2 regions of the Cognatiyoonia sp. IB215446 genome follow, and region 1 is predicted to be linked to the other one. Evidence: riboswitches for the same ligand, from Rfam matches in the RefSeq annotation. Region 1 holds a riboswitch; the other holds the start of a gene.
What was found. Region 1 has a riboswitch for thiamine pyrophosphate ahead of thiB (thiamine ABC transporter substrate binding subunit). Riboswitches for the same ligand answer to the same signal wherever they lie in the genome.
Positions count from the first base shown of each region.

Region 2: it holds a riboswitch for thiamine pyrophosphate, as region 1 does, so the genes downstream of both, thiD (bifunctional hydroxymethylpyrimidine kinase/phosphomethylpyrimidine kinase) here and thiB (thiamine ABC transporter substrate binding subunit) in region 1, are expected to answer to the same signal.

Region 1 covers NZ_JAXBMD010000003.1:44,418-49,499, reverse strand. Annotated here, with positions in the region: gene SLH49_RS14380 (ATP-binding cassette domain-containing protein) at 1-88, opposite strand, end outside; gene SLH49_RS14375 (thiamine/thiamine pyrophosphate ABC transporter permease ThiP) at 75-1,604, opposite strand; gene thiB (thiamine ABC transporter substrate binding subunit) at 1,580-2,569, opposite strand; TPP riboswitch at 2,606-2,703, opposite strand; gene aroC (chorismate synthase) at 2,796-3,899, shown strand; gene SLH49_RS14360 (thioredoxin family protein) at 3,933-4,349, opposite strand; gene SLH49_RS14355 (cytochrome c biogenesis CcdA family protein) at 4,364-5,082, opposite strand, start outside.
Region 2 covers NZ_JAXBMD010000002.1:783,451-788,532, forward strand. Annotated here, with positions in the region: gene SLH49_RS11470 (thiazole synthase) at 1-109, opposite strand, end outside; gene thiS (sulfur carrier protein ThiS) at 111-308, opposite strand; gene SLH49_RS11480 (FAD-dependent oxidoreductase) at 286-1,284, opposite strand; gene thiD (bifunctional hydroxymethylpyrimidine kinase/phosphomethylpyrimidine kinase) at 1,281-2,060, opposite strand; TPP riboswitch at 2,119-2,222, opposite strand; gene SLH49_RS11490 (hypothetical protein) at 2,361-2,897, shown strand; partial or broken gene SLH49_RS11495 (IS3 family transposase) at 3,295-3,906, shown strand; partial or broken gene tnpA (IS66-like element accessory protein TnpA) at 5,044-5,082, shown strand, end outside.

The sequences.
Region 1 (5,082 bases):
GGGCTGTGACCTGACCGTCAGCAAAAGTCAGGTCTGCCCGCAAGGCGAAATCGCCCTGCCGGAGCGTCAGAGCTTTACAAGTCAACATCCGTACGACCCCCGCGATCACAGATCCAGAATAGCGCGAGGCTCAGCGCAACGAGCAAGAGGGCCGCACCTGCCGCCGCTTCCATCCGGTAAGCGCCCATGAGGCGATACATTGCAAAAGGCAGCGTCTCTTGCGCCTGACCTGCAAAAAGCATGATGACGCCGAGATCGCCCATCGACAAAGCCGCCGCGAGCCCCGCCGCAAAACCAAGCGGACGACGGATACGCGGGATGACGACGATGCGCAGCCAGGCCCATCCGGTGAGGCGCAGTGACAGGGCGAGCCTGCCGAAATCCTCCCTCACCGCCGCAACCGCCGGTGCGATGGCGCGCAGGGCAAAGGGCAACGCCAGTGTTGCATTGACCAGCATCGTCACGAGTAGTGCGACATCGGCGGGTCGGATGAACGGAAACACGATCAGGAACGCGCCGGTGCCGACCACGAGGCCCGATGCGGCCAAGGGTAGGACGCCGATGATGGCGACCAAAGCGCCGCCGCGCAGTGAGAGGGCGAGCGCCATGGCCACGCATAGGATGGCAGAACCGGTTGCAACTAGGACAGAGCGCAGCGCGGCATCCCAGATGCTCCGCGGCAAATCCGTCAGGCCTGGCAGGCCGCGCAGAACCACCATGGCCAAGGGAACCAGCAGGAACAGGGCCGCCGTGGCGATCATCGCGTAATCCAGCGCAGGCCAGCGTAAGTCCCAGCGTTGTACCACGCGATCAAGCCCCGCCCCCATTGCGTCAATGATGCTGACCCGCCATGCGATAAAGGCGGCGAGCACGCATAATCCGAACTGGATGCAAGCCAGTAATGCCGCGCGGCCGAGATCGAAATCAAACCGGAGCGCCTGATAGATGGCAAGCTCGACGGTTGTTGCGCGCGGTCCGCCGCCCAGTGTCAAGGCCACCGCAAAGCTCGTCAGGCAGATCAGAAAGATCACCAGAAATGCGCTCGGCACGACGGCTCGCAGCATTGGCCATTCCAGCATGCGCCAGACCGATGCATTGAGTGTGGCGGCGAGCCGGAACCGCTCTGCCGGGATGGCGAGCCAGCCTTGCAAAATTAGCCGAATGGCGAGCGGGAGGTTGAAGAAGACATGGGCGAGGACGACGCCGTGAAACCCGAAGATGGAGATGGGCTCAAAACCTAAGCTGGCTAGTGCGCTGTTGAGGATGCCGCCACGCCCGAAGACGGCCAAAAGGCCAAGGACGGCCACGATCACCGGCAACAGGAATGGCGCACCGAGGAGCGTGATCAGGAGTTTGCGTCCAACAAAGCGCCGCCGCGCCAGTGCGCGGGCGACGGGGATGGCCAGAAGCACGCTCAGAGCTGCTGAGACAAGCGCTTGGCTCACCGTAAACCGGATCGCCGCCCAGTCAGCGGCTGCCAACCCGCCCTGCCATTCGGCGCGCCATGCCACGGCGGCCAGCGTGCCCAGCGTCAGCAACAGGACCAGCGCCGCCGCAACGGCGCCGGGCCAGACGGGTGTTATCGCGACAAGGCTGCGCGCCATTCGTCCAGTGCCGCATCACGCTTAGCTGCTGCGTCTTCCGGCGACAGAAGCAGGGATTTCGCGGGTGTCAGCAGGGTGTCAAAGCCGTCCGGCAACCCCTCTGCCGGGGTTACTGCCGGGTACATCCAGTTGGTGGTGGGGATGATGCTCTGGAACGCGTCCGAGACCATGAAGGCCAAGAATTCTGCAGCCAGTTCGGGTTGATCCGTGCCCGCGACCTTTCCGGCCACTTCGACCTGCATGTAATGCCCTTCGTCAAAGCCCCAGGCGACCTTGCTCGCGTCATCCTCGGCGATCAGGTGATAGGCGGGGGAGGTCGTGTAGGACAGAACCGCATCCGCCTCGCCATCAAGGAACATGCCATAGGCCTCGGACCAGCCGGGGGTGACGGTGACGACGTTGTCGGCGAGGTCGGCCCAGAGGGCGTCGGCCTCTTCGCCATAGGCGGTTTTGACCCACATCAGAAGGCCGAGGCCCGGAGTGGACGAGCGGGGGTCCTGAATGACAACCTGCACGTCGCTGTCGGCAAGTGCCTGCAAGGAGGTGGGTGCCGCGTCACCCGCATTGCCGACAAAGGCGAAATAGCCCCAGTCGAACGGCAGGAAGTCGGGGTCGTTCCAGTCGATCGGCAAGCTGAGATCGGCGGTAACACCATGCGGTGCGAAAAGACCCGTTTCGCGAGCAGCTGCGGTCAGGTTCGTATCAAGCCCAAGCACGATATCAGCATCGGTGCGTGGCCCTTCAAGCTGCAGGCGGGCCAACAGGGCGGCCCCGTCACCGGCGCCGATAAACTGCAGATCGCAGGCGCAGGTTTCCTCAAACGCGGCCTCGACCGCCGGGCCGGGCCCCCATTCGCTGACGAAGCTGTCATAGGTCATCACTTGCAGCACCGGGGTCTCGGCCCATGCGACTGAGGCAGCAAGGGCAAGTCCCGCGACAGCTGGCAGATAGATCGGTCTTGGCATCTTATCCTCCAAAAGCGACGGGCGGATTGGGGGTAAGCGGGATTGCCATACCTTCCCTCCGCCGGTCTTAACCGGTTCAGGTTCAACGGGTCCGCTTGCGCATCTCAGCCGGAATGGCCCCCCGAGGTGGCACCCTTGCTATGCCGGATCACGAGCGGCTGCAAGGGAAAGGTCTTGAGCCTGATTGTCACGCCCGCTAGACCCGTCCGGCAAAGGAGTGGCCACCATGTCGATCAACAGCTTCGGTCATCTGTTCCGGTTCACAACCTGGGGCGAAAGCCACGGGCCCGCGCTGGGCGCGACAGTGGATGGCTGCCCGCCGCAGGTACCGCTGGAACCGGCAATGATCCAGCAATGGCTCGACAAGCGGCGGCCGGGGCTGAACAAGAACACGACCCAGCGGAATGAGCCTGATGCGGTGGAGATCCTGTCGGGCGTGTTTGAGGGGCAGACGACCGGCACGCCGATCCAGCTGATGATCCGCAACACCGATCAGCGGTCAAAGGATTACGGCGATATCGCGAACACGTTTCGCCCCGGTCATGCGGACATCACGTACCACCAGAAATACGGAGTGCGCGACTATCGCGGTGGGGGTCGGTCCTCAGCACGCGAGACGGCATCGCGTGTCGCTGCAGGCGGTGTGGCACGCGAGGCGATCAAGGCGATTGCGCCGAATGTGCAGATCAAGGGTTACATGACCCAGATGGGCACCAAACAGATCGACCGGTCGCGGGTGGATTGGGCGCAGATCGATCAAAACGATTTCTTCTGCCCCGATGCGGAGGCCGCGAAAGAGTGGGAAGCGTATCTGCAGTGGCTGCGCAAGGATGACCATAACTCGGTCGGTGCGATCATCGAGGTGGTGGCGCGTGGCGTGCCAGCAGGCATTGGCGCACCGGTTTATGCGAAGTTAGACACCGATCTCGCTGCCGCGATGATGTCGATCAACGCAGTGAAGGGTGTCGAGATTGGTGAGGGGATGGCCGCCGCCGCGCTGACCGGTCGGGATAACGCGGATGAAATTTTCATGGGGCAAGGCGGGCCGGAATATAGTTCTAACCACGCGGGCGGCATCCTGGGCGGGATCAGCACGGGGCAGGATATCGTCGTGCGATTTGCGGTGAAGCCGACATCATCGATCCTCAGCCCCCGCAAGTCGATCCGCATGGATGGGACCGAGACCGAGGTGATCACCAAGGGCCGCCACGACCCGTGCGTCGGCATCCGCGCCGTCCCGGTGGGTGAGGCGATGATGGCCTGTGTGATCCTTGACCACCTGCTCTTGGATCGCGGGCAGACGGGTGGGGTGCGTGGTCAGATCGGCTAGGTACTCCGCAGTCCTGGACTTGATTCGGGACCTCTAACTCGCCCCGCTCGCCGCCAGCGCCGTATCCATCAGTGCCTGAATGTCACCGCGCGAAGTGCGTGCCACCACACGGCCCAGCTCTTCCTCGCCTTTCATCACCACAAGCGTGGATCGGCGCGGGATGTTTAATTCGGTCGCTAACTCACCGCGCCCATGTTCGTCCCAGTCGACATTGATGAATGTGATCGCTTCATCATAAGCAGGGTTATCGGCGCGCAATTGGCCGATCACGCGTTCCTGCGCACGGCAGGTGGTGCACCAGGAGGCTTTGAAATCGACAAAGACGGTCTCGCCCGACGCAAGCCGTTCGCGGACCAGGCCGGGGGTGTAATCGAGCGTTTCGCTGGCTCTTGCGGCCATCGGTGCCACGGCCATCGCCGCTGACAGCACCATAAACTCACGACGTTTCATCAATCTCTCCTTTGTCAAAAGCGGACCGACAGGTCCTGTAGCCAGAATGGCAGACGGTCCAGCAGCCAGATTTCGGCCATCTGGTGTAGACCAAAGAATAGGGCGGTGCCGAGCGCGATAAAGATCACGCCGGTGATCATGCGGACCCGGCCAGAGATGGCTTGCAGCCAAGCCTTGCGCGCCCGGATCGCGTTTTGTGCGCCATAGGCCAACACCACGATGATGGTTGAGATGCCCAGCGCGAAGCTGAGCATCGTGGCGGCGGCCCAACCAAGGTTTTCACCGGCAGAGGCCAGCGCGATGGCACCACCCAGCGTCGGCCCGACGCAGGGCACCCAGACTGCGCCCAAAAGTGCGCCACCCACAAACTGCCCGCCCAGCCCGTCGCGGTTCACGCCGTCCATGCCTGCATCAGCACGGGCGGACATGCCTGCCGTCGCCGTCGCGAAGCGCGCCGAAAATTGCGGGACGACGAGCACGATCCCGAAAAGAACCATCATGAAAGCACCGGCGCGAGCGATCATCAGGTCATCAATGCCCAACGCGCGGCCAAAGACCGCGACGCTCATCCCGACGATGACGAAAGACAGGCTCATCCCCGCAGCCAGCACCAACGGCCCGGCGCGGCCTGCCTGCAATGCGGTGGCCAGCACGATGGGCAAGATCGGCAGGACGCAGGGATTGATCAGGGTCAAGAGCCCCGCCAGATATCCAAAGAGCAAATCCATGGCGC
Region 2 (5,082 bases), on a different contig from region 1:
TCCCTGCCTCTGATCTGCGAAAGGCCTCGGCAAGAATGGCGGGCGAGGGGTATTGCGCGCTTCCAAGCATCAAACGGGATGCAATGACTTTGCCGTAGAATTCCGGCATCTCAACCCCCTTGTCTCGGTGCAACAATTTCCACCCGATCGCCGTTCTTTAAAGGCTGGGTTTGGCGCAGCGCCTTGGGCACAAAAGCTTCGTTGAGAGATGTGGCAACCTTGGCATCGCCTTTGCCCAGCTCCATTAACAAACCGGCCAATGTCGATGATGCGATCTCCATCGCTTCACCGTTCACGATGATCTTCATACCAAACCTCCGGTATTTTGCCTGTCAGCACTAAATCTGCTGTCATCTGCGCCAGTGCGGGCGCCAGCAGAAAACCATGCCGAAACAGCCCATTTGCATAGATGCGTCCCTCAAACTTCCTTATACGCGGTTGATTGTCTGGGAAGGCAGGGCGCGCATCTACGCCGATCTGCAAAAGTTCGGCGTCGCCAAAAGCGGGGTGCAGCGCATATGCTGCACTCATCAATTCCATGACAGAACGCAGTTTGGCGTGGTGCCGATCAGTGCTTTCGATCTGGGTGGCTCCCAGCATGAAAACACCGTCCCCACGTGGGACGATATATAGAGGAAATCGAGGATGGAGCAGGCGCACAGGGCGGGCCAAGGTTACATCCCTGGATCGGACCATCAACATCTCGCCTTTCACACCACGAAGGTCAGGCAATTTGTCACTTGCGGCAAGACCACGGCAATCAATCACCTGTCCCTGTCCCTGTCCCTGTCCCTGTCCCTCGCCGTTGAAGCGCGCGACATGTTGAGACAGTTGAGCGTGAAGGGTCATCAATGCGATGCGAGGATCAAGATGCGCTTCATCTTCGATGAATAGTGCTTTTGAAAAATGCTCGGCCAAATGCGGCTCAAGGGCGCTCAGCGATTTACGATCGAGCATTTGGGCTTTTGACACACGCTTTGCAAAGGTGGCCAACTCACTTTGGTCGCGCCCGAGGGCTACAACAAGGGTGCCTTGCCGGATCACATTTACGCCGTTCGTTTCCCACCAATCCGCGGCGATGCGGCCCTTGCGAACGACCACTTGCCCTGCACTGACACCCTCACAATCAGGTGCCAGCATGCCCCCAGCCCACCACGAACACGCATGCTCCCCCGGAGCGCCGTGTGAATCCATAACGGTCACGCGTGCGCCCCGCCTTGTCAATTCTGCCGCGATAGCCAAGCCACAGACGCCACCGCCCAATATGGTGAATATGCCGCTCATCTCCAAAGCGCATGAAAGTGGTGGACCGGGCCATGGCCTTGTCCGACCTCCAATGCGTCGGCTGCCAGAATTGCCCCCTGCAACCATGCATGCGCGCGACCAACCGACTGATCCAAGGCAAGCCCTTGCGCCATGCAGGCCGCAATAGCAGATGACAATGAGCAACCAGTCCCATGGGTGTTGCGCGTTTCCACGCGAGGGGCAGAAAATGTCTGCGTGCCATCGCGTGCCACCAGTTCATCGATGCAAGTGGCGCCTTCAGCGTGCCCGCCCTTCATCAAAACCGCTCCAGCACCCAGATCCATCAAGCGCGACGCCTGCTGACTTGTCGTTCCTTTGCCAACCAGTTTTTCAGCCTCGGGCAAATTGGGGGTCACCAGCGTTGCGCGGCCAAATAGCTGCGACCTTAGTGCTTCAATTGCGTTGTCCGCCAGCAAAGCATCTCCGGATTTGGCGACCATCACAGGATCCAAAACCACCGGCCCCTCAAAGCGATGCAAGGCTTTGGCCACGGCTTCGATAAGACTTGGCGTCCCCAGCACACCTATCTTGATTGCGTGAATTTCGATGTCATCGAGAACCGCATCTATCTGCGCGGTCACGATGTCATCAGGGATCGAATGGATGGCAGTCACAGCTTGAGTATTCTGCGCTGTAATCGCGGTGACCACTGATGCTCCGTAGACTCCCATCGCTGTGAAGGATTTGAGGTCAGCCTGAACACCGGCTCCGCCGCTGGAATCGGAACCCGCGATTGTCAGTGCCTTGGCCACCATAATACCACCACTTTGGTCTCAATGGTCAGGACACATGCTGAGAATTCTCAGAGCGGCTACTTGCGCCATCACTGTTTCCTCCGCCGGTCCTAACCGGTTCAGGTTCAATGGGTTTGCGCTGCGCGCATCTCAGCCCCGAAGTGGGCACCCCAACAGATTGGCCTTGTGATTAAGTCATGGCTCTGATTCCGTCAAACAGATATCTTCGCGCGCCGGTGCCATCGCTGCTACGAAACAGTCTGAAACGAGAACTAGTCTCTTAATTTTCACACGAGCGTTCCTTTTTTGTCGGGAATTTGAATGGTCGATTTGTTTGTTCCGCGTCGACCGAATGCGTGTCTTCAAATCGCTGGCGCTGTGAGCGCCACAGGCATCGCATCCTTAGGACCCGACTGCCGCGCTTTCGGAGTTCATTTTCAAAAATTCAAAAGTCAGGGTTTCCAGCTCCGATTGGCCTCGTGGGTCAGGAGCCTCAAGCGCCTGATCCGTACGGAACGTGATCAACTGGCCAAACAGATCGAAGGGTTGCTGGATCGCATCGTGGACGCCAAGAGCGACACACTCATCGCAGCCTATGAAAAGCGCATTGATAAGATGGAGCGACAAAAGCTGATCCTCGATGAAAAACTCGCCAACCAGCGCGAAAGCCTGCACCCCTTTGGCGACATGTTCGAACACGCCATGGCATTCCTCGCAAACCCTTGGAACATCTGGAAAAGTGGCGATCTGACCCTGCAAAGAAAGGTCCTGAGACTGACCTTCGCCGACCAAATCCGCTACGCCCGCAAAACAGGACTTCGAACACCAAAAACCACCTTACCATTCAAGGTGTTATAGGGGTTTGGTCGTCAAATGAGTGAAATGGCGGAGAGACAGGCCGCCATGCAAGTCTGATTTTAAAAGAGAAAAATAGTACTCTTCTGCGTACCCGCCAAAATACCCGCCTAAGAAAACCTCAGATATTCAGATGGTCTTGAAGGAACGCATTTTGCTTAGATAGGCTCTTGGATACACTTGCTTTTGCAATGACCGCTTGTTGTGCCAAATCCGAATATTCATCGAGAACTATTGTACTGTTCTTTGGTCCAAACAGTGAAAAAAACGCTCCCCCGCCTGCGCCTACCAAAGAACCAACCACATCGTCGGTGAACGCAATACCTAGTGCTGCTCCAGCTATTGAAGCCCCTATCGTGAACGCACCATTGTACATTCTTCCATATGCCTCATTGCGCAGGCGTTTTTTCGGGCGCAGATCGGTTACAAGAAGAAGCCTGGAGTATACGGCGGCAAGCCATCCGTTGTGGTCGACAACACGCTGGATCGTCAGTTCACGGTCGATGCCCCGGATCGCGTGTGGGTGACTGATATCACTTATCTTCGCACACATGAGGGCTTCGCCTATCTCTGCGTGGTCATCGATCTGTTCTCAAGACGTGTCGTCGGTTGGGCAGTCCAGTCACGACAAACCTCAGAACTCACAGTTCAGGCTTTGCTCATGGCGATCTGGCGACGCAAGCCTGGGCCAGGCCTGTTGATCCACTCCGACCAAGGTGCCCAATTCACCAGCCGTGAATGGGCAGCGTTCCTGCGCGATCACAACCTGGAACACTCGATGAGCCGCAGAGGCAATTGTCATGACAACGCTGTGGCCGAAAGCTTCTTTCAGCTTTTGAAACGAGAGAAGGTCAGGCGTCGAAAATACCGAACCCGCGAGGAAGCCAGGCGCGACGTCTTCGAATACATCGAGCTCTTCTGCAACCCAAAGCGCAAGCACACGAACAACGGCATGCTGTCGCCCGTTGACTTCGAACAAAGACAGCTCAATCTGGAAAAGGCAGGTGTCTAGGAAACTAGGGGCACCTCAGTTCACAGTATCATAGAAGAGAAGAAGAGTGCGTAAGTGTGAAATACTAGGTGTGTAGTGTGGGTAATAGAGGGCTTGTGACATGGCTTTTAGAGTATGCTCTTACTTGAATGAAAATCTGAAGCCCATTCTATCAGCAAGTTCCAGAAAAGCACCTGCTCATTGGGTCAAAAAATTACTGCAAGAACCTTCGTGACCGACGGTTCGCCGCCACCTTTGCAACGACTTGCACATAACCTCAAGTCCTCCTAGCTGTTCAGCTCAGTCGCGGCAAAGGGTGCACAGCCTAGAACCTTCATCCCGGTTAATCTAACTGCATTTCTGAACGACATCCAGAAGTCCACGATTGGGACAGCGTCTTAGGACGACATTGACAATCTGTTCGAAGACTTGGGCCAGATATCAACCAAACCTCGCTGGTCAGAGGAGGCTATGACCGACCGTTCGATATGAATATTGTTCACTCCATACCTGGAAGTTCCGCAATCTGGTGCAAGATCATATTCCAGCCAATCACTCTCCGAATAGCCGCAGTCTGTGATATTTGATTGTTGGGAGCAATTTCAGCGGCATGACTTGCCCATAACAGATGTTTCCGCTCCACGCCTAGCGCTTCGGCTAGCCAAAACAGCATCGTCGGACAGTTAATCGCGTTGTAAACTCGGCGCGCTGGCCGTTCGGGTGGCTGGTGGTCATTAAGCCATCTAAGCCAATGGTGCCTTTGGTCACGGTAAGTCGCACGTCCTCGCCCCGGCCCAACGTCCAAGTTGTTTTCCAGCATAGTCGTGAGGGGTGCGGTGTATTCGTCAGGCTTAACCAAACCGTTGACGGTCAACGATAGCTCTGACGAGGTCATTTCGATTTCTGAAGGAACTGATCGCATTTCAATTCAGTACCGGATTGGAAGACGAGGACAAGAGCGGATATATTGCAACGAGTTGCAACGTCGATGCGCCTTGTCCTGCAATTGTTACAAGACCGGACACAACCGGCCACAGACGATGCCTCCACCTCGCATTTATGAGAGATATGCGTAAGCGTCCGATGAACCCGACCTAACGCGCACCGCTGGCGGAGGCTAAGTGTCCACCATCGATAGTGGACACTGTGAGGCACTCTATGAGCAGGCGTAAGAAGCGGTTCTGGGCGGATGAGGAG